3 regions of the Anaerobacillus sp. 63XJN7_4_ISO-PGPR-S23-413 genome follow, and region 2 is predicted to be linked to each of the others. Evidence: riboswitches for the same ligand, from Rfam matches in the RefSeq annotation. Region 2 holds a riboswitch; each other region holds the start of a gene.

Region 1 (10,229 bases), 360 kb from region 2:
GATGAACAGCTAGCAAGGGAAATGAATGGGCTTGATGTTATTATTGGAGCCCATACGCATCATGTGCTGAAGCATGGCATGCTTGTAGAGGATACGCTTATTACTCAGTCTGGTAAAAACGGGAATTACGTTGGAGAAGTTTCGATTTGTTTTGATATGGAAACAAAGAAAGTGAATGAGAAGGAAGCATATGCGATAACCGTCCGGAATCGTAAAGAAGACGAGGAAGCGAAGGCCATGATTCAACAACTAAGTATTGATGCACATAAGATGCTTGAAGAGGTCGTCTGTCGTCTTGAACAGCCTCTTGAATCTGAATGGTTTCAACGCTCGGTTCTAGCTGATGAGTTAGCTGCCGCTCTTAGAGAGTGGTGTGGAGCGGATATTGGCATGATTAACGCTGGTATGTTGCTTGATGGGTTACCAGAAGGAAATGTATCAAGAGAAGACCTTCATCGCATTTGCCCTCATCCTGTTAATCCTTGCAAAGTGGTGCTAAAAGGAAGCGAGTTACGAGAAATCATTTCTTATTCTATGTCAGATGAAATAGTGAATTTAAGTTTTAAAGGTCTCGGTTTCCGAGGAGAGGTAATGGGGATCATGGCATTCGATGGGCTTGAGGTTACCTCTGTCAAAATGGACGACGGCCTCTATCATGTAACAGATGTTTTTCACAACGGAAATAAGCTTGTTTCTGATGAAGAATATGCCGTTGCCACGGCTGATATGTTCACATTTGGGAAATTCTATCCTCAAATGAAGCATGCTAAAAAGAAATACTTTTTACCTGAAATGCTTCGAGATCTCCTTGCATGGCGTTTAGAAAATAGACATTAAAACTTTCAGTGTTTGATTGTCAAACATGCTCTTTGTCTCATATAGATATAGTGATATTCATTCAGGTCAGGAGGCGGGAATGACGTGATCACTATGTCACCAATCATGATTGACGGTCATCCTTTTACAGCTGTCAGTATGCAGCTTCCGAAAACGAATTTTCTAGCGGTCATGAATGACAATGGGTATATCATGTGCGGCGCACTCGATGTAGCCTTACTTAATGAAAAGTTAAGTGACCGAAAGATTATCGCAGGAAGAGCTGTTGGTGTACGGTCTATTGAACAACTGCTTGATGCACCGCTCGAATCTGTTACGCTTGAAGCAGAAGCGCGAGGCATTACGATTGGAACTAAGGGTAGAGACGCGATGCTTAAGATGATGTGAAGAAAGCCGTAGCACTTGCTACGGCTTTCTTTTCGATTATGAAACATTTAATAGCTTGATTTTGGCTCTTTCTAGGAAATTGTCCATACTTCTCTTCTCCATGGCATATACATGAAGAAGAGAAGGGAGGGTTCATGTTGTTTCGAACTCGTAGAAAATTCTTTAGAAAGGGACCGCTTCCCTTTCGATATGTTTTTGTCATCTCCTTTATTATTTTTATCTTTACTACTGTTCAAGGATTATGGATTGTTAATAAAGGAATTGAACCAAGCTTAATCAGTATTGCTGAAACAAAAACACGTCAAGTTGCTGCGCAAGCAATAAATGATGCCATTTCAAAGAAGATCGCAGACGGTATTGACGTTGAGAATTTAATTATCGTTCATGGTAATGATTCCGAAAAAGTACCAAGTTATAGCTTTAACTCGCAAGTTTATAATCGATTGATCTCAGAGGCCACAGAACGAGTTCAAACTTACTTAGATTATGTTGAAGCTGGTGATTTAGATAAGCTGGAAACCTTTAAGAATGATATAGATATCGATTACGAAGGTACCGAAAATCAACAAGGAATCGTATACTCCATACCTTTAGGGATGGCTACAAATAATGTTCTTCTTTCAAATTTTGGGCCGAGGATTCCAGTACGGTTTGAAATGATTGGAGATGTGGTCTCTAATATTGATACAAAGGTGAAAGAAACGGGAATTAACAACACGTATCTTGAAGTGTATATCAATATTAAAGTTGAGATGAACGTAATTATTCCTTTCTCTACAAAGAATACTGAAGTTTCGAACTCTGTAAAAATTGGAGATTTATTTATTCAGGGAGACGTTCCTTATTATTATAATGGTGATAATGGAAATGGTGGAAATCCATCGATCGTTTTGCCGAAGCCAGATTAAGAAAAGGAGGCCATTAACCAGCTTCAATGTTCAATGTCGATAGCTAAAAAAATGGTTCCCTTCTAATAGAAATATCTCTGGAATAATCTACAATTGCACAAACAACGAAAGTAAGGTATACTTTAAAACTGAACTTAATATTGTTCCTTATCTTATACGATGAGGTAGAGGAGCAGATCCTCATGAGTACGTGTTGGGAGAATGACACCAATGATCAGCATCGAAAGGGAGATCTGCCGAAGCATAAATAACGGTCACATTATTTGTGTTGGGGCGACATTGAAGAAGTGTCGAACTGTCATTATGAGTCTAACTTGTAATGGAGAACTACTGATCGGGGTGGACACTTAACATTGACTCGGTGAAGCGAGCAATGATAGGACCAATCCTATCATTGCTCGCTTTTTTGCGTTCAAACACGACGAGAAGGCTGAGGGATAGGCGTCCATTCCGGTTATGATGACCAATCATTTATTAGGAGGATATTCATGGAGAATTCAGTTCTATCCATTATTCCACCACTCGTAGCTTTGCTAATGGTAGTGGTGACTAGAAAAGTGCTTCCTTCTTTAGGAGTAGGCATTATTCTTGGTGCGCTAATGATCAACAATTGGAGTGTACCAAATTCATTAGAAGAAATTTATACAATCGTAAAAGGGATCTTCATTGATTCCGAGAGCGGTGGTTTAAATACTTGGAACATGTACATTATTTTCTTCCTGCTTTTATTAGGGATGATGACGGCCTTTATTTCGATATCAGGTGGAAGTCGCGCATTTGGCGAGTGGGCCATGAAACGCGTGAAAACAAGAGTAGGCGCACAGATTGTCACAGCGGTATTTGGTATTATTATTTTTATTGATGATTACTTTAATTCGCTCGCAGTTGGGAACGTAAGTAGACCGATTACGGACAGGCACAATGTTTCAAGGGCAAAGCTTGCCTATATCATTGATTCAACTGCAGCACCAATGTGTATTATTTCACCTATTTCAAGCTGGGGCGCTTATATCATCGCGTTAATTGGTGGTGTATTAGCAACGCATAGCATTACAGGTGTTGGCGCGTTAGAAGCTTTTATAAGAATGATTCCAATGAATTTGTATGCTCTCTTTGCACTTGCGATGGTGTTCTTTGTTAGTTATTTTGACATTAATCTTAAGGCAATGAGAGTACATGAAGACCGTGCACAGAAAACAGGAGAAGTGCTTGATCCGAATCAAGGTGCCGTACCTGGTCAAACATCAGGACTACCTGAAAGTGAGAAGGGGAAAGTAGCTGATCTTGCATGGCCTATTATTATGCTAATTGCTGGTACTGTGACGTTTATGGTCATCACAGGAATTCAGGCTGTTAGCGGAACGGATACAGCCGTGACAGCTTTGTCTGTCTTTGAAAATACAGACGTTGCTGCTTCTCTCCTTTATGGTGGAATCATTGGACTTATAACTTCTCTCCTCTTCTTCTTTCCAAAACGAATGGGTGGAGCGGTTCTTGGAAAAGGAATTTGGGAAGGCATTAAATCAATGCTTCCAGCCGTATACATTCTTTTCTTTGCATGGACATTGATTGAAATTATCGGCTCACTAGGGACTGGTAAGTATCTTGCAGGACTTGTTAATGACCACATTGTGATTGGCTTCTTACCAGCTATTTTGTTCCTACTTGCAGGTGTTATGGCGTTTGCAACGGGAACTTCGTGGGGAACATTTGGCATTATGCTTCCGATCGCAGGAGAGATTGCTGCTGCTACGGATCCTACCTACATGCTTCCTGTACTTGCCGCTGTTCTTGCAGGAGCTGTATTTGGAGATCACTGCTCACCAATTTCGGATACAACAATTCTTTCTTCAACAGGCGCGGGTAGTCACCATATCGATCATGTGATGACACAGTTGCCTTATGCATTGCTCGTTGCAGGTATTTCGTTACTAGGATATCTGGTTCTTGGCTTTACTGGTAGTTCCATTCTTGGTCTTGTGGCAACAGCGATTCTATTCGGATTATTAATTTTCATGCTAAAAGGAAAATATGCCAACAGACCAGTTGAAATGGCAAATCATTAATCAAACAGGAGGATATTCCTCCTGTTTTTTTATGTATTTTCACAAAAATAGAGAGATTTATATAGAAAATTGAACGATTCATACGAAAAATGTAAAAAGATTGTTTTGACAAGGACATACGTACTAGATATACTATAAACAAAATAATCTGAATTTACTTAAAAGTCTTAACCTTTTTCTGGAAGGGGGCTTATGGTGAAAAAGGTTAACATTTGTCTAAGGGGGTAATTTATTTGGAAAATCGTGCGCAATGGGGGACAAGGGCTGGTTTTATATTAGCCGCAGTTGGTTCAGCAATAGGTCTAGGGAACATTTGGAGATTTCCGGCCGTAGCCTATGACAACGGTGGTGGAGCATTTTTTATTCCTTATTTATTTGCATTATTAACAGCCGGAATCCCAATTCTTATTCTTGAATTTACATTGGGTCATAAATTCCGTGGATCCGCACCACTTTCGTTCTTTCGAATGAATAAGAAGATGGAATGGCTTGGGTGGTGGGGCGTTATCGTTGCATTCGTCATCTCCACATACTACGCGGTAATTATTGCGTGGGCCATCTCTTATAGCTATTTTGCATTTAATCAAAGTTGGGGTTCTGATACAGAAGCATTCCTCTTCAATGATTATCTGAAATTAACGGTTGATCCTGGACAAACAGGTAGTATCGTACCAGGCGTATTTCTCCCATTAATTGCAGTATGGATCATTACACTTGGCGTACTTCTTGCAGGTGTTAAAAAGGGAATTGAGCGTGCTAATAAAATTTTCATTCCTACATTAATTGTTCTTTTCTTAATCATTGTGATTCGAGCAGTGACACTGCCTGGTGCTGCTGAAGGTCTAAATGCATTCTTTACACCGAATTTTGACAGTATTACTTCAGGAAGTGTTTGGGTTGCTGCATACGGACAAATTTTCTTCAGTTTATCCATTGCTTTTGCTATTATGATTACTTATTCTAGTTACTTACCTAAGAAATCAGATATTACGAATAACGCGTTTATTACTGGTTTTGGTAACTCGGCGTTTGAGCTTCTAGCAGGTATCGGGGTATTCTCAGCGCTTGGATTTATGGCTCAGCAGCAGGGGCTTAGCGTTGGCGAAGTAGTGAGCGGTGGCGTAGGACTAGCCTTCGTTGTCTTCCCGCAAATAATCAATGAGTTTCCAGCTTTGAACGGGTTGTTCGGATTCTTATTCTTTGCTTCACTTGTACTTGCAGGTTTGTCTTCACTGATTTCTATTTCCGAAACATATGTTGCAGGTGTTTCTGAGAAGTTCGGAATTTCTCGTACGAAAGCTGTTCTAATTGGTGGAGGGATTTCCTCTATTATCTCGATTCTGTTTGCAACGCAAGGCGGATTGTTCTTCCTTGACGCAGCTGATTACTTTATTAACCAGTTCGGAATTGCCTTTGTAGGACTAGTGGAGGTGGTTGTTGTAGCATGGGTACTTCGTGAGCTTAATACGCTTGAGTCACATGCAAACGGCATTTCAGACATTTCACTGAAGTACTGGTGGAAAGCTTGTCTTGGAGTCATTACTCCTCTCGTACTTGGTTATATGATGTTCGATCTCTTTAAGACAAATCTTCTTCGTCAGTTTGATACACCGACTGGGAACTATGAAGGCTACTCAAACGGCTTTATTCTTTATAGTGGCTGGGCTGTCGCAGGATTCGCCCTTCTGGTTGGAATTCTATTCAGCCTAAAGAAATGGGATGCGAAAGCTGAACAGCAAAAGTATAAGGAGGTAAGCTAATATGGGTGGTAGCGCGATTTTCATGATGGTAGTTGGAATGGTTATTATATGGGGTGGTCTTGCGGCTAGCATTTTGAATGCTGTAAGAGTATCAAAAAAACAATAGAACATAAAAAGAAGAACTAGCGAGCTAGTTCTTCTTTTTTGCTTACTTTTTGTTGCGTATTCGTTCCTGTCGTTCCCAGAGCCTCAACGAAGGATAGGGATCATACGACCATTCTGTTCTTCCGTTGTCTTTATAGATGCCATAGTGAAGATGTGGCGGGAACTTTCCAGCCGTTCCTTTTGGTCCATATCCAGAGCTACCAACATACCCAATGATTTCACCTGGCTGTACAACATGACCTTTCTCAATGCCTTTTTCAAACCCATTTAGGTGAGCATAGTAGTGGTAATTGCCATCGATATCCCGAATCCCGATCCGCCATCCACCGTATTCATTCCATCCCTTCGTTTCGACAGTTCCGTAACTTGTCGCTTTCACTCCAACACCATAAGAAGCGAAAATATCCGTTCCTTCGTGAATTCGAAGTCCGCCCCAGCCACGTCGATCGCCCCAAGTGCTTCGGTAACTATAGTTTGCGTGAAGTGGTACGGGAAAAGCATGCTTATCGAGTTTAAGCGTTTTGAATGTATGATAAACAGCACTATTACTTGTAATCGTCCTTACTGCCTGGTCACGATGATAATAGTCCCAAAGACCAATTTGAATATCTTCTAAAGAACTTCCATACTGTTGTATGAAAGACCCAATTGTATAAAGTAGATCTTCGTCATTAGTACGCTCGGCTTTGCCATCTCCATTGCCATCGAGGCCAATTCCATTAAAGAACGATATCGAGATAGGGTCGTGATCTTCTTTATTTGGATTCGTACTCCCAGACCATTTCTCAGGCGTAATATAGATAGCTATTGCACCTTTTTCACGAGGAATATCTTTTTGTGAGCGCCTAATGCTTCGTTCATATTGATCAATACCAGCATAGATGTACCAGGGGACTTGTGTGACGGCTTCCATCTTATGAAATAACATCTTCCGTTCGCTTCTTAGTTTATCTTCGTCTATATCAGCAGCTCGAACGTTTATAGGGATGAGGAAGAAAAGAATAAGGATAAGAAAACTATATTTTCTCAAGTGTTTCTTCTCCTTTCGTAATTTGTCATTACCCTTAGTTTGGTTTTCCGTGCGTAAATCATTAGAACTAAATAATGGAAGGTCTAAAGTCTTAATCCTCAATAGATTCACACTTTTTATAGAAATGAATGAGTTACCTATGGTATTCTTTATTACAGAAAAGTAATAGGTGAGGTGAGTGTAGTGAGTAAGAAAGAAGAATATTTAAGAAAACCAGAGTGGTTGAAAATAAAACTAAATACAAACGAAAATTATAAAGGCTTAAAAAAGATGATGCGCGAGAAAAAGTTACATACGGTCTGTGAGGAAGCGCGTTGTCCGAATATTCATGAATGTTGGGCTGTTCGTAAGACGGCAACCTTTATGATTCTTGGTGATGTTTGTACTCGTGCATGCCGTTTCTGTGCAGTAAAAACTGGTCTTCCAACTGAGCTTGATTGGGCAGAGCCTGAACGCGTTGCGGATTCCGTTGAACAGATGGGACTAAAACACGTGGTCATTACCGCTGTAGCGCGAGATGATTTAAAAGATGGTGGCGCGGCTGTTTTTGCTGAAACCGTACGTGCTATTCGTCGTAAAAATCCGTTCTGTTCGATCGAAGTTCTTCCATCAGACATGGGTGGCCAATATGAAGCGCTTGAAACACTCATGGATGCGAAACCGGATATTATGAACCACAATATTGAAACAGTGGAGCGCCTAACGCCAAGAGTGAGAGCACGCGCGAAATATCGTCGTACACTAGAGTTTCTTCAGCGTGCAAAAGAAATGAATCCTGAGATTCCGACTAAATCCAGCATCATGCTAGGATTAGGTGAAACAAAAGAGGAAATCATTCAAACACTTGATGATCTTCGTGCACATGATGTTGATATTGTTACACTTGGGCAATATTTACAACCATCGAAAAAGCATTTAAAAGTAGAAAAATACTGGACGCCTCAAGAGTTTCTTGAGCTCAAAGATATTGCGTTAGAAAAAGGCTTTAAACACTGTGAATCTGGTCCAATGGTTCGTTCGTCTTATCATGCTGATGAGCAAGTCAATGCAGCCAAGCAAGCTTCGAAGTAATGGATAAGTAATAATAAAGATAAAAAATCGGCCTTTATCGGGCCGATTTTTTTACTTCGACATCATTTCTTTTCCATCTGTATCATTTAAGTCTTCATTCATTTCGCCCTTCATCTCACCGTTCTCGTTCTCTCCATCACTTACCTTTTTCCCTTGTGGCGCTTTCTTCATTTTGGCAATCGTTTCTTCTATGCTCTTCTCGAGTTCTCCATTTGCAGTGGAGGCATTTTGATATCGCTCGACCTCAGCAATCATTCCTTCTTCGTCAGAAACATAGACATGATAATATCTTGGAATGACAGAAAGAGCCGTTTTCTTTACTTGATCTGCAGTGGCATCACGATCTTTTGTTGTTGTTTTATAGCCAATGAGAACTTCTTCATCTGTTACTAGCGTTGCGACATCACTGACATAAGGTAAAACAATTGCCATTGAACCGATCATATCCGACATACGATCACGATCAAGGTAGGCTATGTTCTCGGGTTGTTTTTGAGAATTCATGTTGTTAGTATTTCGTGTATGACGCACATATCCAAAGCCACCCTTTTTGGACTTTTCCTGAGAATTAGCGGTGTTCATACCGTATTCATCGGGATCCGTTTTAACAGGTGTTAAATCTGCGTGGTCAAAGGAATCTGTCGCATTTTCTCCCTGGCATGCCCCAAGTCCTAATACGAGTGGCAGTATGAGCAGAATTTGTTTTTTCAATAACATTCACCTCCATACTGTTATCATGACCGAACTCTGTTCCTTTTTTACTGGTATTACTTGGACAAATCGAATAAAAAAGGTATCATAAGACTAATGAGCCCATTTTGAAATGAGGGATAAAGAATGATAAAAGTAAATCAACATACGTTTGAGTTGATGAAGGATGAAAGAGAAGGTTGGAACGAAGAAGCTTTTCTTGCTCGATATAGTGAGATTTTGGATAAATATGATTACATTGTTGGGGATTGGGGCTATGGTCAGCTTAGATTAAAAGGATTCTTTGAGGACCGTAACCAAAAAGCAACTTTCGATACAAAATTCAGCACGGTGCTTGATTATTTATATGAATACTGCAACTTCGGCTGCCCTTATTTTGTATTAAAGAAGCAGAAGAAGGAAAAACCGAAGAAACAACAACAAGAAGCATAAGCCCTATGGGCTTATGCTTTGTATGGTTTTTCGGAGTCTTTTTCTGGATCATCGTGTGGTGGATGTGAGCCAGGGTCCTGACGAGGTAAATGTTGGTGAAGATTTTTATTTTCGTAATTAAATGCACTATAGGAACGCTGCCCTTCTCGCCAAGGTGAGGTTTTACCGAGCTTTTTATTCACCGGTGAACCGTATGGACCTTCTGGCGTATCTTCAGGGAGGACGTAATTTCGCCCTTTCTCTACGTTAGCGAAGTCTTGATAATCTTCTTCATCAAACATGAATAAACACCACCTTTAGGAGGTAGTGTATTCATTGTCTGATAAAATATTAGTGACTTAAGACTTCTCTCAAGAAGTTGCGAAGTTCTTCAGCATCTTCTTCATTGAGAGAGTAGGCATGCTCGAGATTTCCAGGCTCATTTAGATCATCGTGGCCGATAATTGCAAATTTGCCTCCTTGAATATCGAGGACTAACGATTTTCCATAAAAGCGATCTGATTTTACAATACAAAGGTCAAACCGATGATTGCTTCCCATAAAGCAGACGAACCTGGCTTCAGTGGCCTCCTGTTCGTCGTAGATGAGTCGTTCATCTTCCATCATAGCACCCTCCTTTTCTAGTTAACGCTATCATACCATCTTATGAGGCGTTCTCATACAAGCTTTCATTAGAAAATGTAAGCCGTTGCATTTTAAGATATGATAAAATGTAGAGAAGTATTTAATACCGTTTCAGAAAATGGTGATTGAATCATAAGTGTTAGAGGCAGGTGCATGAGTATGTATTTTGTGGATCGTAAGAAAATAGAAGAACAGCTGGTTTATTTCGATAAAATGATTGTTCTCATGAAGGAAAGTTCTTTTCAAACAGAACTTCATTTTCTCGGATTAGAGCGAATTCATCACGTTGTCATTGAGA
Region 2 (10,229 bases):
GATCAATCGCTTCGCAGAAAAAATCGAGAACCCACGTTATAAGCTAACATAGCTTAAGAATTATCTGAAACTAAAAAAGACCCCCTTGTAGGGGATCTTTTCCTAGTGATCACTTCCAAAAAAGTTTTTGAACGTTTGAAGTGACGTTGCTCTATTCATTGCAGCAATAGAAGTTGTTAGTGGAATTCCTTTCGGACAAGATTGCACACAGTTCTGTGAGTTACCACAGTTCCCAAGTCCACCCTCTCCCATTAAGCCTTCCAGACGCTCCTCTTTGTTCATCTCACCTGTTGGATGTGAGTTGAATAATCGAACCTGTGAAATAGCAGCTGGTCCAATAAACTCCGAGCGACTATTTACATTCGGACACGCTTCAAGACAAACACCACATGTCATACATTTTGATAGTTCATATGCCCACTGTCGCTTATTCTCAGGCATTCTCGGACCAGGTCCAAGATCATAGGTACCATCGATCGGAATCCATGCTTTCACTTTCTTAAGTGCATCAAACATTCTGCTTCGATCTACAGCAAGATCTCGCACAACCGGGAATGTGGTCATTGGCTCTAAGCGAATTGGTTGCTCAAGTTGATCTAGTAAAGCAGTACAAGATTGACGTGGTTTTCCATTAATGACCATCGAACAAGCTCCGCATACTTCTTCTAGACAACCCATTTCCCAAATAACAGGTGTAGTTTTCTCACCGTTTGCATTAACTGGATTACGACGAATTTCCATTAAAGCAGAAATAACGTTCATATTTTGACGATATGGAATCGTAAACGTTTCTTCATATGAATTAGATTCAGGTCCATCCTGCCTTTTTATCTTAAGTGTGACAGTTTTATTCTCACTCATCATTTATCCCCCGCTTTCTTCTTAGAATAATCGCGTTTACGAGGTGGAATTAATGATGTATCTACTTCTTCATAGTAGAATTCTGGTTTGTTGTTGACTGCATCGTATTTAGCCATTGTTGTTTTAAGAAATTCTTCATCATTACGCTCAGGGAATTCAGGCTTGTAGTGAGCACCGCGACTTTCGTTACGGTTTAAGGCCCCGATTGTAATTACCCGTGCCAACTGAAGCATGTTAGATAATTGTCGAGTAAATGAAGCCCCCTGATTACTCCACTTGGATGTATCATTAATATTGATGTTCTCGTAACGCTCCATCAACTCTTGAATTTTCTCATCTGTTTCCTTTAACTTGTCGTTGTTTCTTACAACCGTTACGTTAGCTGTCATCCATTCGCCAAGCTCTTTATGAATTTGATAAGCATTCTCTGTTCCATTCATCTTCATGATTTCGTCCTGCTTTGCCTGCTCTTCTTGTTGATGCTTTTCAAATAATGAAGAAGAGAGATCCTCAACCGTTGCTTCTAATCCATTAATATAGTCAACCGCATTTGGACCAGCAACCATGCCACCATAAATAGAAGATAATAGCGAGTTTGCTCCAAGACGATTGCCACCGTGTTGAGAATAATCACATTCACCAGCAGCAAATAGCCCAGGAATATTAGTCTGCTGGTTAAAATCAACCCATAAACCACCCATTGAATAGTGTACAGCAGGGAAAATTTTCATAGGGACTTTACGAGGATCGTCACCCATGAATTTCTCGTAAATTTCAATAATACCGCCAAGCTTAACATCAAGCTCTTTTGAATCTTTATGTGAGAGGTCAAGGTAAACCATGTTCTCTCCATTAATACCAAGCTTTTGACTAACACACACATCAAAAATTTCTCTCGTAGCAATATCACGCGGTACAAGGTTTCCATATGCTGGGTATTTTTCCTCAAGGAAATACCATGGTTTACCGTCTTTATACGTCCAAACGCGGCCACCTTCGCCACGTGCAGATTCACTCATAAGACGAAGCTTGTCATCACCAGGGATTGCTGTTGGATGAATTTGAATAAATTCCCCATTAGAATAAATAGCCCCTTGCTGATAAAGCGCACCAGCAGCAGAACCTGTATTAATAACAGAGTTTGTACTCTTACCGAAGATAATACCAGGTCCACCAGTCGCCATAATAACCGCATCTGCTTCAAAACTTCTTATTTCAGAAGTTGTTAAGTTTTCACCAACAACTCCTCGGCATACACCTTCATCATCTAAAATAGCGGAGAGAAATTCCCATCCTTCATATTTTGTAACGAGGCCTGCTACTTCATGGCGACGAACTTGCTCATCAAGCGCATATAGAAGCTGTTGCCCGGTTGTTGCACCGGCAAAAGCAGTGCGATGATGTTGTGTTCCACCAAAGCGTCTAAAATCTAGTAGACCTTCTGGTGTTCTGTTAAACATTACGCCCATACGATCCATTAAGTGAATGATACCAGGCGCTGCATCACACATTGCTTTTACTGGAGGTTGATTTGCAAGGAAATCTCCTCCATAAACTGTATCATCAAAGTGCTCCCAAGGAGAATCTCCTTCTCCTTTTGTATTAACAGCCCCGTTAATTCCCCCCTGCGCACATACAGAGTGAGAACGTTTTACCGGAACGATGGAAAGAAGATCTACTTGCATTCCAGCTTCCGCAGCTTTGATGGTAGCCATCAAACCTGCAAGGCCGCCTCCAACTATCACTAATTTACCTTTACTCATAAGAACAGTTCCCCCTTAAATGCTGGCTCTGTCTGAAAGTTATGTATCAGACGTGGTGAAGACAGTTCACTTTCTTAAACGAATGCAAATAATGCGCGCATGCCAACAACTGAAAGTGCAACGAAAATGACCATTGTTACGTATGTCATCGTACGCTGTGATTTTGGTGTTACTGTGAAGCCCCAGCTTACAAAGAAAGACCATAAGCCATTTGCGAAGTGGAAGACAGTACCAAGTACACCAACGATGTAAAAGATCATCATTCCTGGATTAGACAAGATATCAGCCATCATTTGGAAGTTTACTTCTGCTCCCATCGCAGCTTGTATTCTCGTTTGCCAGACGTGCCAAGTTACAAATATTAATACGATAACGCCAGAAATCCGCTGCAAATAAAACATCCAGTTACGTAAATAGCCATATCGACTTACGTTGTTTTTGGATTGAAATGCGATATAAACACCGTAAATCGCATGGAATAAGAGCGGTAAGAAAATGACGAAAATTTCAAGCAAATACCTGTAAGGAAGGCTCTCCATAAAATGAGCTGCGTCATTAAACGCCTCGGGCCCTCTTGTTGCAAAATAGTTAACAGTGAGATGCTGAGTAACATAAAGTCCGAGCGGAATTACTCCTAGAAGCGAATGCAATTTTCGGCTTACAAAGTCTCGACTTGCGGCCATGTTTTGTGTGTCCCCCTTTTAAGTTGTTAAGCTACCATCTGCCAGTGCATTTTTTTCTAATAAAGAAGTCTTTGCATGCACAGAAATCATCGCTTTCTGTCGATTATATTGTGACATACCCATTGTACTCCCATCATTTAGGACCGTCAAGAAAACGTGTACATTTAGATTTTTCAAAATTCCCTTGCAACACCTGCGTATATCTCAATTGAATACGCTTTCTATATATATAAATTCTATCTATGGTGCTATGGAGGATTTGTCGATAAAACGTTATAATTATTTTGTAGAAAAGCTGGGAGGAATTTATGTTTAAGAAGCGCACAAACTCGATTGATTATAGTCATGAAATAGAAACAACTGCTTTTGGATATGAATTTTATAGAGAAGTTCTTATTCCTGAACTTCTTGGTAGTGAACAGCCGGCTGTTTTATATTGGACTGGAAAAGAAATGGCTAGGCAATTCCCGCTCTCCACTCGAGAAGAGATCGAGGATTTTTTTCAGCGTGCTGGATGGGGTAAATTATCAATTGCACAAGAAAAAAAGAATGAAGTAACGTTTGATCTTCAGTCAGCTCTTATCACTGAGCGAAGAAATACTAGTCGAAATGCTTGTTATCAACTAGAAGCAGGTTTTCTTGCTGAACAATATCAAAATATGCTTCGTTGCATCGCTGAAGCCTATGAAACTGATAAAAAGAATGAAATTCAATTCACAGTAAAATGGGACCCAAAAGATCAGATTGAATAGAAAGGAGACCACATGTGGTCTCCTTTTTGATTACATTTGTTTAACAGGGGTTCTTTCATCTAGTTGAAATTTATCGTGTAGCGACTCAATAGCATAAATCATTTTATCTTCTGGAACGATCGTTGACACTTTGATTTCTGATGTACTCACCATCTTCATTTCTACCCCGTGTTCAGCAAGTACTTCAAACATTTGTGCCGCAACACCAGGGTTAGAAATCATACCTGATCCTACTATGGATACCTTAGCAAGTTCTGATTCGTGATAAATATGTTCGTAGGGAAGTTTCACTTTAATGCGACGGAGCACATCAAGAGTTAATTCAAGAGAGGCTGTTTCAATTGAGAATGAGATACTCGTTGTATTTTTCTCTCCTGTACTTTGAATGATCACATCTACATTAATACCATTTGCCGCAAGAGATGAGAACAAGGAAGGAAGTGTTGTAATCTCATTCGGCAAACCTGAAATTGTTATTTTTGTTACATTACTTTCAAAAGCCAGACCTCTAACCACCAAATTTTGTTCCATTGATACGACCTCCTCAATTAGCGTTCCAGGTTCATTCGTAAAGCTCGAGCGGACCTCAAGCAAGATGTTATAGTTTTTTGCAAACTCAACCGCTCTAGGATGTAAGACACCAGCCCCAAGGTTAGCAAGTTCAAGCATTTCATCATAAGAAATCGTAGAAAGCTTTCTTGCACCTTTCACATATCGAGGATCTGTCGTATACACGCCATCCACATCTGTATATATCTCACAACGATCCGCTTTAAGAGCTGCTGCAATCGCCACAGCTGTTGTATCGGAACCACCACGCCCTAGCGTCGCGATGTCAGACGTATCAGTTAGCCCCTGGAATCCTGCTACTATCACAATTTTCCCTTCAGCAAGGTGTTGATTCATACGTGATGCATCAATATCGAGGATTCTGGCATTGCCGTGAAGCGACTCTGTTTTAATTCCTGCTTGCCAGCCAGTTAATGAAATAGCATCGTACCCTTCTTCATTTAATGCCATCGAAAGAAGCGCTGTTGTTACTTGTTCTCCAGTCGTTAGAAGCATATCAAGCTCTCTTGCAGACGGTGTAGCTGTTATCCCTTTTGATAATCCTAAAAGCTCATCCGTTGTTTTGCCCATCGCTGAAACAACCGCAACAACCTCATCTCCATTATTTACAGCTTCCATAAGCCTTTTGGAAACATTTTTGATTTTCTCTACATCTCCAACAGACGTACCTCCGAATTTCAATACGCGTAGTCCCACTCTCTCCATCCTTTCTTTCATGCAGCTCGTTATCCCTCATAGTGCGTAATCATCGCACGTTACAAACACTCACTAACTAAGAGTCGAAATGGATATTAAAAAACTCGGCCACTCACCAGATTGAAATAGCGATAGCCTTCATTTTTTATACTTTAAACTTGTAAAGCGTTTATTAAAGTATAAAAAAACAACAATGAGAAAAACCTCACTGTTGTTTTCATAACAAATCCAAGAAAACGTCCCTTTGTGAGATAGTTCTCCATCCAATTCCCGGGTAGGTATTGGATGACAGCTCTGCACTTATTCAATACAGATCCAGCTTCAGACGGATAAGCGTCTTTCCACTTCGGCAAATCCCCCTTTCAGCTCCTATCACTGAGTCTTAACACTCTTCAGTAAGCTTACTATTGGTTTTTGCGCCTCTACCATCACTTCAACTTTCGAAGTGTGGAACTATTAAATTTCACTCATTATAACGAACTTACGTGAATGCCGCAACATGTTCTTACAAATTAATTTGATTGACTTTCAAATCGAGCGACTACTTCCTCTGCAACATTCATTGGTAGTCCTGCGTTGTGTAAGTCTTCAACGCTTGCTTCTTTCATCTTTTTGATCGATCCAAAATGATTTAGCAGCTTCTTTTTTCTCTTCTCTCCGATACCGGGAATATCATCAAGACTTGACTTAAGCATCGATTTTCCTCGAAGCTGTCGATGAAACGTAATCGCAAATCGGTGTACTTCATCTTGAATCCTTTGCAACAGGTAGAATTCCTGACTATTTCTTGGTAGATAAACAGCTTCAGGAGGATCACCAATAAGAAGATGAGACGTTTTATGTTTCTCATCTTTCGTCAGCGAGCAAACCGGTATGTCCAGACCAAGCTCATTCTCGAGCACATCCTGTGACGCCTGTATTTGAGCTATTCCGCCGTCAATAATAATTAAGTCAGGAAGCGGACCATTTTCCTTAAGCATTCTTGAATATCTTCTTCTCACAACCTCTTTCATAGAACCTACATCGTTTGGTCCTTCCACTGTTTTGATTTTGTACTTGCGATACTCATTTTTCTTTGGCTTTCCATCAAGAAAAACAACCATAGCGGATACAGGGTTCGTGCCCTGAATGTTCGAGTTATCAAAAGCTTCAATTCTGAGCGGAGCTTCTATATTAAGCTTTTCTCCCAAGTTGTCAACAGCATCAATCGTTCTTTTCTCGTCGCGTTCAATTAATGAAAATTTCTCATTAATGGCAATGGTCGCATTCTTCATTGTAAGCTCGACAAGCTCTTTTTTCTTGCCTCTTTTTGGCTGGTGAACTGGAATTTGTAGAAGTTCTTCTACCATTTGAGCATTAACCTGCTGAGGAAGCAATACTTCTTTTGGCTTAGGATGATTTTGTTGAAGATAGAACTGACCGATATAAGTTAAGAAATCTTCTTCAGCATCATTATAGAAAGGGAAAAGTGAAACATCTCTCTCAATTAACTTCCCTTGTCGTACAAAGAAAACTTGAACACACATCCATCCTTTGTCGAAACTATATCCAAAAATATCCCGATCAATACCATCGTTAGATTGGATCTTTTGCACTTCCATAACTTTATCAATATGAAACATTAAATCACGAAACTCTTTTGCTCGCTCGAAATCCATATTCTCAGATGCTGTGGTCATCTTTCTTTCTATGTCTTCTTTAACTTCCTGGTGACCTCCGTTTAGAAAACGCGTAATCCCGTCAATCATCTCTTTATTTTGCTCTTTAGAGACGTCGTTGACACATGGAGCCAAACACTGGCCTATATGATAATAAAGACAGACGCGATCAGGCATTTTACGACATTTACGTAAAGGATATAGTCGGTCCAAAAGCTTCTTTGTTGCACTAGCTGCATAAGCATTCGGATATGGACCAAAATACTTACCTTTATCTTTTTTTATTTTACGTGTCGTAATTAAGCGGGGCTGTTCTTCTGCCGTTATTTTTATATAAGGATAGCTTTTATCATCTTTAAGCATCACATTATATTTCGGATCATGTTTTTTGATTAAATTAAGTTCAAGAATAAGAGCTTCAAGATTTGTGGAGGTTACGATATACTCAAAATCACGTATTTCACTTACAAGCCGCTGCGTTTTTCCATCGTGTGATCCACTAAAATAAGATCTGACTCTATTTTTTAGCACCTTTGCCTTCCCAACATAAATAATCGTTCCCTGGCGATCTTTCATTAAATAACACCCGGGCTGGTCAGGAAGGATTGCTAGCTTATTTTTAAGATGTTGTTCCATGCTGCCTCACCTCACTACTCCTTTTCAAGGCGTATCTATGTTCCCCTCTCATTGTAACACATTACCTCAATTTTCTATCATCTTAAGAACTCATATAAAACAATGTCATGATAGACAGGATCATACAATGTGGAGGATTGGAATTCTTTGACCTTTTTGATCTGACCATCCATCGATATATTCTGTTTCTTAAATCCATCGAGAACCTGTCCTGTTAAAAATACGCGATGCTCATCATAATATTGAAGATCAGATAGAAAGGTTGAATACGTATAAATTTGTTCGTGTTCAAATGACACCTTGTTATAGGACATTACCCTAGTTTCTTCCCAAGTATACACAATGACCGGCTCGTTAATTTGCTCTACATAATCCATCAATTGATAAACAGCTGCTGGATCGTTTGCTTCTTTCATTGTTGAATAGGAAACAAGTGATTGTATGCTAATCATTACGGCTAAACCAAGCATTATTTTCGTTGAGTTATTACCCTGTCTTCCTAACCCTATCCAGACAAATCCTAACATTATTATCCCAGGTAGAGGCAGGATATGTCTTGGCTTATCAATGTTTTGTGCCAAAAGGGCCCATAGAAAATAGCTAAATGCCATAGCGACAAATGCCCATCCAAACCATGAAATTTCTCGCAATGTTCTCCCACTATTTTTCACCCCTTGGAAGATCATGAACGTAAAAAAGGTTAGATATAGTAGTAAAATCATTAGCGATTGACCGCTAAGACCTGTCCAAACTATATTATTCAATATCAGATGTGATATTCGTTCCAAAAGTGGGGCTGAGGCTGAAACCGCAGTTCCACCCCACTCTTCAAAGTGACCTTCAGAGAACCCAAAGGCTAGCTGTAAAAATGCAGCTACGCCACCTTCAGAAGCAGCAAGACCCCCTACCCAAATTAATTGAAAGATGACGGCTATACCGACCTGGGTGAGTAAAAATAAACTGTAGGATTTAATGGACTTATGCTGCTTTTTTCTCTGTATTAATAGTAGTAGAAGGCCGACACCAAAAGGTAAATAAGATAAACGAACTCCTAAAAGTAAACTAAACAACAAAGAAGCGACAACGATGCTCGTGAATGAATGTTCGCGATGAAATGCTTTTTGCAAACTCCATAAGTACCACCATAGAATAGCCACCGCTGCCGCCTCGCTCATCGGTTGAATGGTTAACACGTTGACAAATACCATTGATTGAATAAGAGCTACTGATGCCATACTAAGTGTTTTTGAAAGAAAAGAGCGACTAACTGCATATGCTGGATACATAGAAAGCGACATTAATAGTCCATTCCATAACGTTAAAGCCTCAACGGGATTTCCTATCCATTTATTTAACAACATCCCACCTAGAATAAAATAGGGATATCCGGGAAAGTGAGGTTGCATGGCAAATAAATCAAATCGATTTAAAGCTAGTGAGAAATCGACTTGATCCCAAGAACGTGGTAACTCAGTTGCATAGGCGGTTCTCCACCAAATAATCAACAAGATACTGCTCATTGAAATCAGCCAGATGAGTATTTTAATGTTTCTAGCTCGTATAAGGTATCTACCTGATCGATCCAATCCTAATCATCCTTTATAATTCTTGGTATGGGTCATACGTTAATCTATCCTTTTTAAATACCTCCGATGAAAAAAAGTACAAGACGAAGAATTTCGCCTTGCACTTTGGAAATTTATTTAACTGTCGATTGCTTCATTTCGTTTGTCGCTTTAAAAATCGCTTTACTCGGTTCTTTCACTTCTGATTTTACAGGTTCATTCTTTGAGTTCACAAGAAGATAAATCACTGCAAAATAACCAACGTACGCGATGATTTCTTCAATGGAAGGCATTGAAGAGTAACCGAACAACGCTTTAAAGAAAATTCCAATGTCTCCTGAGAGAAGAGGTGCCACACCATGATCACGAACATAATGCGCGTAGTCAATCGGATGTTCTGGCAAGAACCATGTAAGATCGTATACATGAGGCATTACGCTACCAATTAGTTTAATATCCTGCATCATCGAAATTCCCTGTACAAATAAGCCACCGGCAATAAGTACAATAAAGATTCCAGTAATCTTAAAGAACGATTTAAGCGGAATGCGCATCGTGCCCTTAAAGAAAAAGTACGATACAGCGGAAGCAATCAAGATTCCAGTAATCGCTCCCCATCCTTCAAATCCTTTACCAATATCGCCACCAGTAATTGCAGCAAAGAAAAATACGGTTTCTACACCTTCACGAAGGACAACGAGAAAAGAATGAATGACCATGCCTACCACGTTACCCGTTGTAATGTATTCCGTCATTTTCCCTTCTGTCTTTCCTTTAAGATTGCGACTATGTGAAGCCATCCAAAATACCATTTGAGTTAATAATACGGCGGAGATTAGCATAATGGAAATTTTCAGGTAAATCTCGCTTCCCATCGCTGCGAACCCGGTGAAAACAACCTGGAACAACATGGCTACGCCTACACTTGCAACTACAGCAAGCCCAGCACCTAACCAGACATATTTATTATACTGGCACTGTCCCATTCGTTTCATATAGGTAGTTATGATTCCAATTATGAGAAGCGCTTCAAGTACTTCTCTGA
Region 3 (10,229 bases), 430 kb from region 2:
TTGCGGTTGGGGCTGGATTTGTTGCATTTCTTTCAGTTCTTGGCATTATCCCCAGGCTCACTCAATTGTCCAAAACGTTACACCTCATTCGTTTTTATGAATGGGGGATCATTGTAGGTGCTGTAGTGGCAAGTTGGTTATCGTTAAGAAATCCAACTCTTGGCCTGCCCAAATTTGTAGTGATCCCAATTGGACTCGGTGCAGGTATATTTATTGGGATGTTAGCAGCAGCATTAACAGAAGTACTTAATGTCTTGCCAATATTAACGAAACGGATTGGGTTTATAGATAAAATTTTGGTTTTACTAATGGCTATAGTACTTGGTAAAGTATTCGGATCATTGTTTCATTGGACAATTTTTGTGGATGGAGGGATCAAGTAATGAAAAAATCATTAAACGATCAGGAAAAGTATAGTCAGAACATTAAAGAGTATCAGCCAAAGCCGCCGTATTTTTTCAACTGCATAAAAGCGTTTGTTGTAGGCGGGTTTATTTGTATGTTCGGGCAAGGTGTTCAGAATTTCTATATCAATGTCTTTGATTTTTCTAAAGAAAATGCTGGAAACCCGACTGTAGCCACTCTCATATTGATCGCAGCTTTATTAACGGCTTTCGGTTGGTATGACAGGCTTGGTCAATTTGCGGGAGCAGGTTCAGCTGTACCAGTTACAGGCTTCGCTAATTCGATTACTAGTGCTGCTCTCGAGCATAAAAGCGAAGGGATTGTACTTGGTATAGCAACCAATATGTTTAAACTTGCTGGCTCAGTCATCGTGTTTGGCGTCGTTGCGGCTTACATTGTAGGGATGGTCAGAATGGTTTTTAAAGCCCTGATATAAGGAGAGAACCTGTATGAAATCAGGAAAGCAAACATGGAGTTTTTCAAATGTTTATTTACAATCAGTAGGTACAGCAACAGGCCCAAAGGAAGCAGAAGGTCCATTTGGAAATTCGTTTGATGTGACCTATGCTAACCTTCATTGTAATCAGGCAAATTGGGAGCTTGCTGAAAGAAAATTGTTAGAAGATGCAGTAATGAGTTGTTTGAAGAAAAAAGAATTAGCTCCTGATCAAGTTGATGTTTTTGTAGCGGGTGATCTATTAAATCAAATCGTAAGCGCAACTTATACAGCAAGGTCTAATCATATTCCTTTTCTAGGTGTTTTTGGAGCATGCTCGACATCCATGGAATCCCTAGCGATTGCATCTTCTCTAGTTGATGGTGGTTTTGCTGAGAGGGCTATTGCTGGAGTGAGTAGCCATAATGCAACTGCTGAAAGACAGTTCCGTTATCCAACAGAATATGGAGGTCAGAAACCTGGTACTGCGACATCAACTGTAACTGGTGCTGGAGCTGCGTTAGTTAGTCAGGAGTTATCGGACATTCAAATCTCTGCGGCAACGATTGGAAGAGTAGTTGACTGGGGAATCAAGGATCCGTTTGATATGGGGAGTGCGATGGCGCCAGCGGCAGCAGATACATTGGCCACACATTTTGAGGACCTAAATGTAAAACCTTCAGATTATGACTTAATTGTTACTGGAGATCTATCTGCAGTTGGTTCTCCGATTGTTCGTGATTTATTGCTTGAGAAAGGGTTTGACATTACTAATAATCATAATGACTGTGGGTTAATGATCTATCGACCTGATCAGAAGGAAGTATTCGCAGGTGGAAGCGGGTGTGCCTGTTCGGCGGTTGTTACGTATGGTCATCTCATTGAGCTTCTAAAACAAGGGAAGTATTCAAAAATTCTAGTTACTGCTACAGGATGCTTGCATAGCCCCGTTATGGTGCAACAGAAAGAAAGTATGCCTGCTATCGCTCATGCAGTGGTTTTTGAGCGAGTTGGAGGTGAGGAATAGTGGAATACTTCATTGCTTTTGCAGTAGGAGGAGCCATTTGTGTTGTTGGTCAGTTATTGCTCGATATTTTTAGATTAACGCCTGCTCATGTAATGTCATCTTTTGTGGTGACTGGAGCGATTCTTGACGGTTTTGGTATATACGATCGACTGATTGAATTCGCAGGAGCAGGTGCGACAGTCCCAATTACGAGCTTTGGGCATTCCTTGCTACATGGGGCGATGCAGCAAGGAGAGGAACATGGATTTATAGGCATTGCAATGGGGATATTTCAGTTAACTTCAGCTGGAATTTCATCAGCTATTGTTTTCGGATTTATCATAGCCATTATATTCAAGCCAAAGGGGTGAATGAATTGAACAAGCGGCGGGTTATTTTCGTTACTGATGGAGATCTTTACGCGCAAAAAGCAATTGAAAAAGTGGCTTCGGATATTGGCGGGAGATGCATTAGCCAATCAGCAGGAAATCCAACCCCGCTTGCTGGTTATGAAATTGTTTCCCTAATTAAAGAAGCTCCACATGATCCAATCTTTGTAATGTTTGATGACAGTGGTTTTCCGGGTGAAGGTTATGGAGAACTAGCGATGCAGGCTGTGGCTGAGGATGAAGATGTTGAACTACTTGGTGCGATTGCAGTTGCCTCGAGAACACACTTCTCTGAATGGACGAGAGTAGATGTTTCCATCGACAGGGATGGTGAATTAACGCATTTCGGTGTTGATAAGAATGGATTTGCTGATATGGAAGCTGGGAGAATAGATGGGGATACTGTATCTATTTTAGATAAACTGAATGTCCCAATTATTATAGGTGTCGGTGATATAGGTAAAATGTCTGGGCTTGATGATCCGGAGGTTGGGTCGCCTATAACATTGAAAGCCGTTCAAATTCTGCTTGAAAGGAGCGGTTTCTATGACAACAAAAATGAATAACAAACAAAAAATATTTAAAAAATTAAAAGAAAATGAAGACTTCTTGAAAAAATCAATTGGCATTGGGGAAAGTTTTGACGTAGGTGTACGTAAACTCAAGATTTTGAATAAAGAAATACAATTCTATTATTGTACTGGTTTATGTGATACATCAATCATTGTTGAAATCATGCGTGAATTGATGGAATTAGATGATCATCATCGCTTGACCGTTAAATTCGAGCAAGTTATCCATAATCATTTACCCCATCAGCAAGTAACAAAAGTAGAGACGTTCGATGAGGTCGTCGATCAAGTTCTTTCTGGACTGATCGCTGTATTTATGGAAGGCGAAGAGATTGCTTACATTATTGATGTTCGAAAGTATCCAGGTAGAACGCCTCAAGAGCCAGACACTGAGAAAGTGATCAGAGGTTCTAGAGACGGTTTCACAGAAAATATTATTGAGAATACTGCACTTACTAGAAGGCGTATTAGAGATGGTCGTTTGCGTAATGAAATATTTCAAGTCGGAGAGCGTTCCAAAACGGATGTGTGTATCACTTATATTCAGGATGTAGCTAACCCAAACTTAGTTGAAATCATTAAGAAAAAACTAAAAGAAATTAATATTGATGGTATTCCTATGGCTGATAAAACTGTTGAAGAGTTTTTAGTGCATCAGGCGGGAAATCCTTTTCCACTTGTACGATATACGGAAAGGCCAGATGTAGCCGCATCCCATTTGTTAGAAGGGCATGTCTTGATTATCGTCGATACTTCTCCGAGTGTTATTATTACGCCAACAACCTTTTTCCACCATGTTCAACATGCAGAAGAATACAGGGAAGCTCCATTACCAGGTGCATTCTTGAGATGGGTCCGCTTTGGAGGAATGCTAGCAGCGCTATTGTTACTTCCCCTGTGGTTATTGGCGGTATATGAACCTGGGTTGTTGCCTAAATCGATTGATTTTATTGGGCCAAATGATGAAACGAATGTGCCGATATTTATTCAAATCATTCTTGCAGAAATTGGGATCGAAACACTGAGAATGGCCGCCATTCATACGCCTACCCCGCTTTCTACAGCGATGGGTTTAATTGCGGCTGTATTAATTGGTCAAATTGCCATCGATGTAGGATTATTTGTTCCAGAAGTTATTCTGTATGTTTCTATTGCGGCTATAGGTTCTTACGCAACGCCAAGTTATGAGTTATCAATAGCGAACAAACTAGTTAGATTATTACTACTTTTCCTTGTCTTTTTCTTCAGAGTTCCAGGATATATAATAGGCGTGACAGCTATTATTCTCTTCCTAGTCGCCTTAAAGCCATTAAATACACCTTATTTATGGCCATTCATTCCTTTTAATGCAAAAGCGTTTATTCAAGTGCTAATTCGCGTTTCTGTTCCTTTGACAAAATTGCGTCCAAGTATTACAGAGCCCCAGAATGAAACGAAGCAGCCGGACAAACCACTTGCCGAATCTTAAAAAGTATGATAATTTATTTCTTAATTGAATAGACCTCATTGAACGTAATGGGGATAGAGGCGCAAAACGAATGAGTAAGATATCTGAGCATAGAATGGAATGCGAAGACGATATCAGAAAGGTCAATTTGCCGAAGTGAGAAAGGACCCATCCTTTTCTTGCTGGGCTGCTGCTGAATAAGTTGCAGACTGTCACTGGAGGATGAATTTCTTTCAGTGGTGAGCTAATCCAACTCGTGAGGATACGGAGAAAACAGCCTATCTATAAAGTTGGCTGTTTTTCTTATTGTGTGGAGGGAGCTCGCATTTATATAAGCGAGAGGGGAGAAATGATTGTGAATTTATACGGTACATCTGCAGTTTCAGAAGAGGGGCATTTAACAGTTGGAGGGATCGATACGGTCCAATTAGGAAAAAAATTTGGCACTGCGTTATATGTTTATGATGTGGCTATGATTCGAGACAAAGCAAGGGCGTTTCGAAGTGCCTTTGAACGTGAGAATGTAAACTATCAAGTAGCTTATGCTAGTAAGGCCTTTTCATGTATGGCAATGATCCAACTTGCAGAAGAAGAAGGATTAAGTTTGGATGTTGTATCCGGTGGAGAGCTTTATACTGCTTTGAAGGCAGGTTTCCCCGTGGAGCGTATTCATTTTCATGGAAATAACAAAAGTGAATCTGAAATTAGAATGGCGCTTGATGCAGAAATAGGTTGCTTCGTTGTTGATAATTTTTACGAATTATCTCTCCTTGAGCAAATTGCAGAAGAAAAAAATGTGAAAGCTAATGTGCTGTTGCGTATAACACCAGGTATTGAAGCACATACGCATGATTATATTTTAACAGGCCAAGAAGATTCTAAATTTGGTTTTGATTTACAGAGTGGTCAGGTAGAACGCGCGATATTGGATGTAACAAAAATGAGTGCTGTTCATCTTCTTGGACTTCATTGTCATATAGGCTCACAAATTTTTGAAACAAATGGTTTTGTAATGGCTATTGAAAAGATTTATAGCTATCTTACAACATGGTATGATGCCTATGGTTTTGAGCCTGAAGTCCTTAACCTTGGTGGAGGATTTGGAATCCGATATACGAGTGAAGATCACCCATTACCAGTAGGGAACTACATCGAAGCTATGATTGAAACAATCAGAAATCAGGTAACAGGGCAAATGAACATGCCTGAGATCTGGATTGAACCTGGTCGTTCACTAGTAGGAGAAGCTGGAATGACGTTATATACGGTTGGTTCACACAAAAATGTTCCAGAGTTGCGACATTACCTCGCTGTAGATGGAGGGATGACGGATAATTTACGCCCTGCTCTCTATCAGGCAAAATATGAAGCCACAATAGCAAATCGAATGAATGAAGCAAAAGACCACCTATACTCTGTAGCAGGAAAGTGTTGTGAATCAGGTGATATGTTAATTTGGGATTGCCAGTTACAGCGAGCGATTGCTGGTGATACGATGGCTGTTTTTTCAACGGGGGCATATGGTTATTCCATGGCAAATAACTACAATAGATTACCAAGACCAGCTGTTGTCTTTGTTGAAAATGGTGAGGCCAACCTTGTTGTTGAGAGAGAGTCATACGAGGATTTAGTTCGACATGATTTGCCATTAAAACAAGCGATTATATCAAAATAATAGTTGAAAAGCATAAATGATATGGAACAGCTTCAGTCTGTGCTATAATGAAAGAGCTTTTAAGAAAATTGTTAGTGCAGGAGGATTTATTTATGAAAAAAGGAACAATTGCATTTGAAAATGGAGAAGTTATTGAAATTGAATTTTATCCAGAAGCAGCACCTAACACTGTTGCTAACTTTGAGAAGCTTGCAAATGAAGGTTTCTACAACGGTGTGAATTTTCACCGTGTAATCCCTGGTTTTGTTGCTCAAGGTGGAGATCCTACAGGTTCTGGAATGGGTGGACCAGGATATACAATTGACTGTGAAACAGAAGGTAACCCTCATAAGCACGTAGCAGGCTCATTGTCTATGGCACATGCTGGTAAAAACACGGGCGGCAGTCAGTTTTTCCTAGTTCATGAACCTCAGCCTCATCTAGACGGCGTTCATACCGTTTTTGGTCAAGTAACAGAAGGAATGGATACGGTCCTTCGCGTTAAACAGGGTGACGTAATGAAAGAAGTAAAAGTCTGGGACGAAGAATAGATCAGACTCTTAAAAACTTAATACTTTCCTTCGGGGTCGGGTGAAAATCCCAACCGGCGGTGATGACTAGCTTATGCTAGCTAAGTCCGTGACCCGGTTGCGTAAGCAAACGGTGGATCTGGTGAGAAACCAGAACCGACAGTATAGTCTGGATGGGAGAAGGAATAAAAGTGACCAATTTCCTTTTGAATCATAGATTCAAAAGGCTTATTTGGCATATACTTTTGCCTCCCGGGACAGCTGTGTTTTGGGAGGCTTTTTTTGTTCTCCTTCTCAACCAATAATGGAGAGTGGAACAGGAGTAAATACGATGAATCATACGGATTTTATGAAAACAGCGATCGATTTAGCTAGAAGTACGATAGGTCAAACGCGTCCGAATCCCTCCGTAGGAGCTGTCATTGTTAATAGTGGGCGTATCGTAGGGATGGGAGCTCATTTAAAGGCTGGAGAAGGCCATGCCGAAATTCAAGCACTCAAGATGGCGGGCAATCGAGCAAGTGGGAGTACTGCCTATGTGACACTAGAGCCATGTAGTCATCATGGAAAGACGCCTCCTTGTGCTGATGCTTTAATTCAAGCAGGAGTCAAAGAGGTATTTATTGCAAGTCAAGATCCGAATCCCCTGGTCGCAGGAAATGGTGTGACTAAACTAAAGAAAGCAGGCATAGCTGTCCATATTGGGCTTATGGAAGAAGAAGCCTTACAGCTAAACCGGATGTTTTTCCATTACATTACACAAAAAAGACCATTTGTAACGTTGAAAGCTGCTACAACGCTTGATGGCAAAATAGCAACTCATTCAGGTGATAGTAAATGGATTACGGGGGAAGACTCGAGAAAAGATGTTCATGCCTATCGTCATCAACATGATGCCATTCTTGTAGGTATTGGAACCGTCCTCTCTGATGACCCATCACTAACGACTCGTTTCGGTGAAGGGCTATCGCCGATTAGAATCGTGTTAGATCGTCAATTGAGGATGCCTTCTGACGCTAAAGTAATAAGTGATGAGAATGCAGAAACATGGATCATTACAACAAAACGAGCTGCGCTAAAAAATAAGCGATCTTTCCCAAAACATGTCCAAATCATCGCTGTCACAGATCCACTGCTCCCAATGGATAAAGTTCTTGACCTTTTAGGGGAACGAGAAATTACATCAGTATTTGTTGAAGGTGGTTCAGAAATACACGGTAGCTTTCTTGAATCACGCTCTTTTCAACAAGTTATTACATACATTGCGCCGAAGCTAATTGGTGGGAGTCAATCTCCTACGGCTTTCGGAGGTGCAGGTTTTAAAACGATGAATGAAGCGATCGATTTACAAGTGGATAGCGTAGAACAAATTGGAAATGATATTCGAATTATTTCATCAAGGAGGCTTTCTTAATGTTTACAGGTATTGTGGAAGAAATCGGAAGAGTTGAAAGTGTTCAACAATCAGGAGAATCCATTGCAATGCAAATTGCGGCGTCGACTATTTTAAAAGACGTTCATTTAGGAGATAGCATTTCGATAAACGGCGTGTGCTTAACTGTTACGACGTATACAGACTCTTCTTTTACCGTAGATATTATGCCTGAAACATTTCGTGCAAGCAGTCTTCGTCAGCTAGGGCCAAACTCATCGGTGAATCTTGAGAGAGCTATGTCCGCAAATGGACGCTTTGGTGGTCATTTTGTTTCTGGACATGTTGATGGTGTGGGGAAAATTACTCGTGTAGAACAAATCGATAATGCTGTTTATTATGACATCTCGATTCCGCGAAACCTTTTAATTTACTTTATTGAAAAAGGCTCAGTTTCTGTTGATGGTACTAGTCTTACGGTCTTTGGAATAGGGGAGCACTCTCTTACTATATCTCTTATTCCCCATACCGTAGAGGAAACGGTGCTTGGGAGAAAAAGAGTGGGAGATACAGTGAATATAGAATGCGATATGCTTGGTAAATACATTATGAAGTACTTGGAGCAAAGAAGCGGTTCAAAACCCGAACCTACTGCTTCACTTGGGAGTCAGTTTTTTGAAGATCATGGATTTAAATAATGGTACTATCAGGAGGGTCATCGTATATGTTCCATACAATAGAAGAAGCGATTTATGATTTAATGCAAGGCCGGGTGGTGATCGTTTGTGATGATGAAGACAGGGAGAATGAAGGGGATTTTATCGCTTTAGCCGATAAAGTCACACCTGAAACAATCAATTTCATGATTACAAAAGGAAGAGGCCTTGTTTGCACGCCGATTACGGAAGAGCGTGCAAATGAACTGAAGTTGAGTCCAATGGTAGATCATAACACAGATTCTCATGGTACAGCGTTTACAGTGAGTGTCGACCACAAAAGTACAACTACAGGAATTTCGGCAGCTGAAAGAGCATCTACAATTCAATACTTAATTAACCCGGATGCTAAACCTTCAGACTTTAATCGACCAGGTCATATTTTCCCATTGATTGCTAAGGATGGAGGGGTCCTTAGAAGAGCAGGTCATACGGAAGCGGCAGTCGATTTGGCACGACTCTCTGGCTCTGCCCCGGCTGGTGTTATTTGTGAAATTATGAAAGAAGACGGTGAAATGGCGCGCGTTCCTGATCTAAAGGAAATTGCTGAAGAGTATGATTTGAAAATGATTACGATTAAAGATCTGATCCAATATCGTAACCGTAAAGATGTTCTTGTTCGAAAAGAAGTAGAAATAGAACTTCCGACTGAGTTTGGTTCTTTTAGAGCGGTAGGGTATTCGAACATTCTTGATCAGAAAGAGCACGTAGCTTTGATTAAAGGAGAAATCTTACCAGATCAACCAACTCTTGTGCGAGTTCACTCTGAATGCTTAACTGGTGATGTGTTTGGATCTTTTCGATGTGACTGTGGTCCACAACTACATGCTGCATTGGCACAAATTGAAGAGGAAGGTCATGGAGTGCTTTTGTATATGCGCCAGGAAGGAAGAGGTATCGGGCTTCTTAATAAAATGAAAGCCTATAAACTGCAAGAACAGGGCTACGACACAGTTGAAGCGAATGAGAAGCTTGGATTTAAGCCTGATTTAAGGGATTATGGAATAGGGGCACAGATTTTGAGAGACCTTGGTGTTTCTAAAATGAACCTTCTGACAAACAATCCTCGTAAAATAGCTGGGTTAACAGGTTATGGTCTTGAAGTAGCATCTAGGCTACCTCTTCAGATGGCTTCTCGAAAAGAGAATGAAAAGTACCTAAAAACAAAACATAGCAAGCTAGGACACATGCTTCATTTCTAAAAATTTACGTATGAAAATAGGAGGATATTAATAATGGGACAAACATTTGAAGGAAACTTGGTTGGATCTGGGTTAAAAGTGGGTATAGTAGTAGGAAGATTTAATGAATTTATTACAAGTAAGTTACTTGGAGGTGCTGAAGACGCATTGAAGCGTCATGGCTTGTCCGTAGAAAACATTGATGTAGCATGGGTTCCTGGAGCATTTGAAATTCCCTTTGCCGCAAAGAAAATGGTTGAAACGGGAAAATATGATGCAATTGTTACGCTTGGTACGGTTATTCGCGGGGCGACACCACACTTTGATTATGTGTGTGGAGAAGTTTCTAAAGGCGTGGCGAATTTAACGATGCAGACGGGTGTACCTGTTATTTTTGGAGTATTAACCACAAATACCATTGAACAAGCTGTTGAACGTGCAGGTACTAAGGCTGGTAACAAGGGCTGGGATGCTGCAACGGCAGCAATTGAAATGGCTAATTTATCAAAATCATTTGAAGG

What was found. Region 2 has a riboswitch for lysine ahead of AC0VYO_RS15685 (aspartate kinase). Riboswitches for the same ligand answer to the same signal wherever they lie in the genome.
Region 1: linked by a shared signal. The riboswitch ahead of AC0VYO_RS17455 (Na+/H+ antiporter NhaC family protein) and the one ahead of AC0VYO_RS15685 (aspartate kinase) in region 2 are both predicted to bind lysine.
Region 3: linked by a shared signal. The riboswitch ahead of lysA (diaminopimelate decarboxylase) and the one ahead of AC0VYO_RS15685 (aspartate kinase) in region 2 are both predicted to bind lysine.

What each region holds. Positions count from the first base shown of each region.
Region 1 is NZ_CM149688.1:3,324,810-3,335,038, reverse strand. It holds gene AC0VYO_RS17470 (bifunctional metallophosphatase/5'-nucleotidase) at 1-837, shown strand, start outside; gene AC0VYO_RS17465 (YunC family protein) at 931-1,224, shown strand; gene yunB (sporulation protein YunB) at 1,362-2,132, shown strand; lysine riboswitch at 2,290-2,470, shown strand; gene AC0VYO_RS17455 (Na+/H+ antiporter NhaC family protein) at 2,621-4,198, shown strand; gene AC0VYO_RS17450 (sodium-dependent transporter) at 4,432-5,958, shown strand; gene AC0VYO_RS17445 (methionine/alanine import family NSS transporter small subunit) at 5,960-6,064, shown strand; gene AC0VYO_RS17440 (M23 family metallopeptidase) at 6,107-7,093, opposite strand; gene lipA (lipoyl synthase) at 7,277-8,164, shown strand; gene AC0VYO_RS17430 (YhcN/YlaJ family sporulation lipoprotein) at 8,216-8,875, opposite strand; gene AC0VYO_RS17425 (YutD family protein) at 9,002-9,307, shown strand; gene AC0VYO_RS17420 (hypothetical protein) at 9,319-9,588, opposite strand; gene AC0VYO_RS17415 (DUF3055 domain-containing protein) at 9,638-9,910, opposite strand; gene AC0VYO_RS17410 (DUF86 domain-containing protein) at 10,091-10,229, shown strand, end outside.
Region 2 is NZ_CM149688.1:2,960,114-2,970,342, forward strand. It holds gene sdhB (succinate dehydrogenase iron-sulfur subunit) at 103-861, opposite strand; gene sdhA (succinate dehydrogenase flavoprotein subunit) at 861-2,624, opposite strand; gene AC0VYO_RS15675 (succinate dehydrogenase cytochrome b558 subunit) at 2,699-3,307, opposite strand; gene AC0VYO_RS15680 (YslB family protein) at 3,616-4,059, shown strand; gene AC0VYO_RS15685 (aspartate kinase) at 4,090-5,325, opposite strand; lysine riboswitch at 5,570-5,758, opposite strand; gene uvrC (excinuclease ABC subunit UvrC) at 5,838-7,619, opposite strand; gene AC0VYO_RS15695 (hypothetical protein) at 7,697-9,205, opposite strand; gene AC0VYO_RS15700 (FTR1 family iron permease) at 9,319-10,229, opposite strand, start outside.
Region 3 is NZ_CM149688.1:2,525,285-2,535,513, reverse strand. It holds gene AC0VYO_RS13430 (stage V sporulation protein AB) at 1-383, shown strand, start outside; gene spoVAC (stage V sporulation protein AC) at 383-841, shown strand; gene spoVAD (stage V sporulation protein AD) at 855-1,868, shown strand; gene spoVAE (stage V sporulation protein AE) at 1,868-2,218, shown strand; gene spoVAEA (stage V sporulation protein SpoVABEA) at 2,224-2,802, shown strand; gene AC0VYO_RS13405 (spore germination protein) at 2,783-4,276, shown strand; lysine riboswitch at 4,323-4,510, shown strand; gene lysA (diaminopimelate decarboxylase) at 4,605-5,930, shown strand; gene AC0VYO_RS13395 (peptidylprolyl isomerase) at 6,023-6,460, shown strand; FMN riboswitch at 6,483-6,628, shown strand; gene ribD (bifunctional diaminohydroxyphosphoribosylaminopyrimidine deaminase/5-amino-6-(5-phosphoribosylamino)uracil reductase RibD) at 6,771-7,853, shown strand; gene ribE (riboflavin synthase) at 7,853-8,509, shown strand; gene AC0VYO_RS13380 (bifunctional 3,4-dihydroxy-2-butanone-4-phosphate synthase/GTP cyclohydrolase II) at 8,536-9,729, shown strand; gene ribH (6,7-dimethyl-8-ribityllumazine synthase) at 9,763-10,229, shown strand, end outside.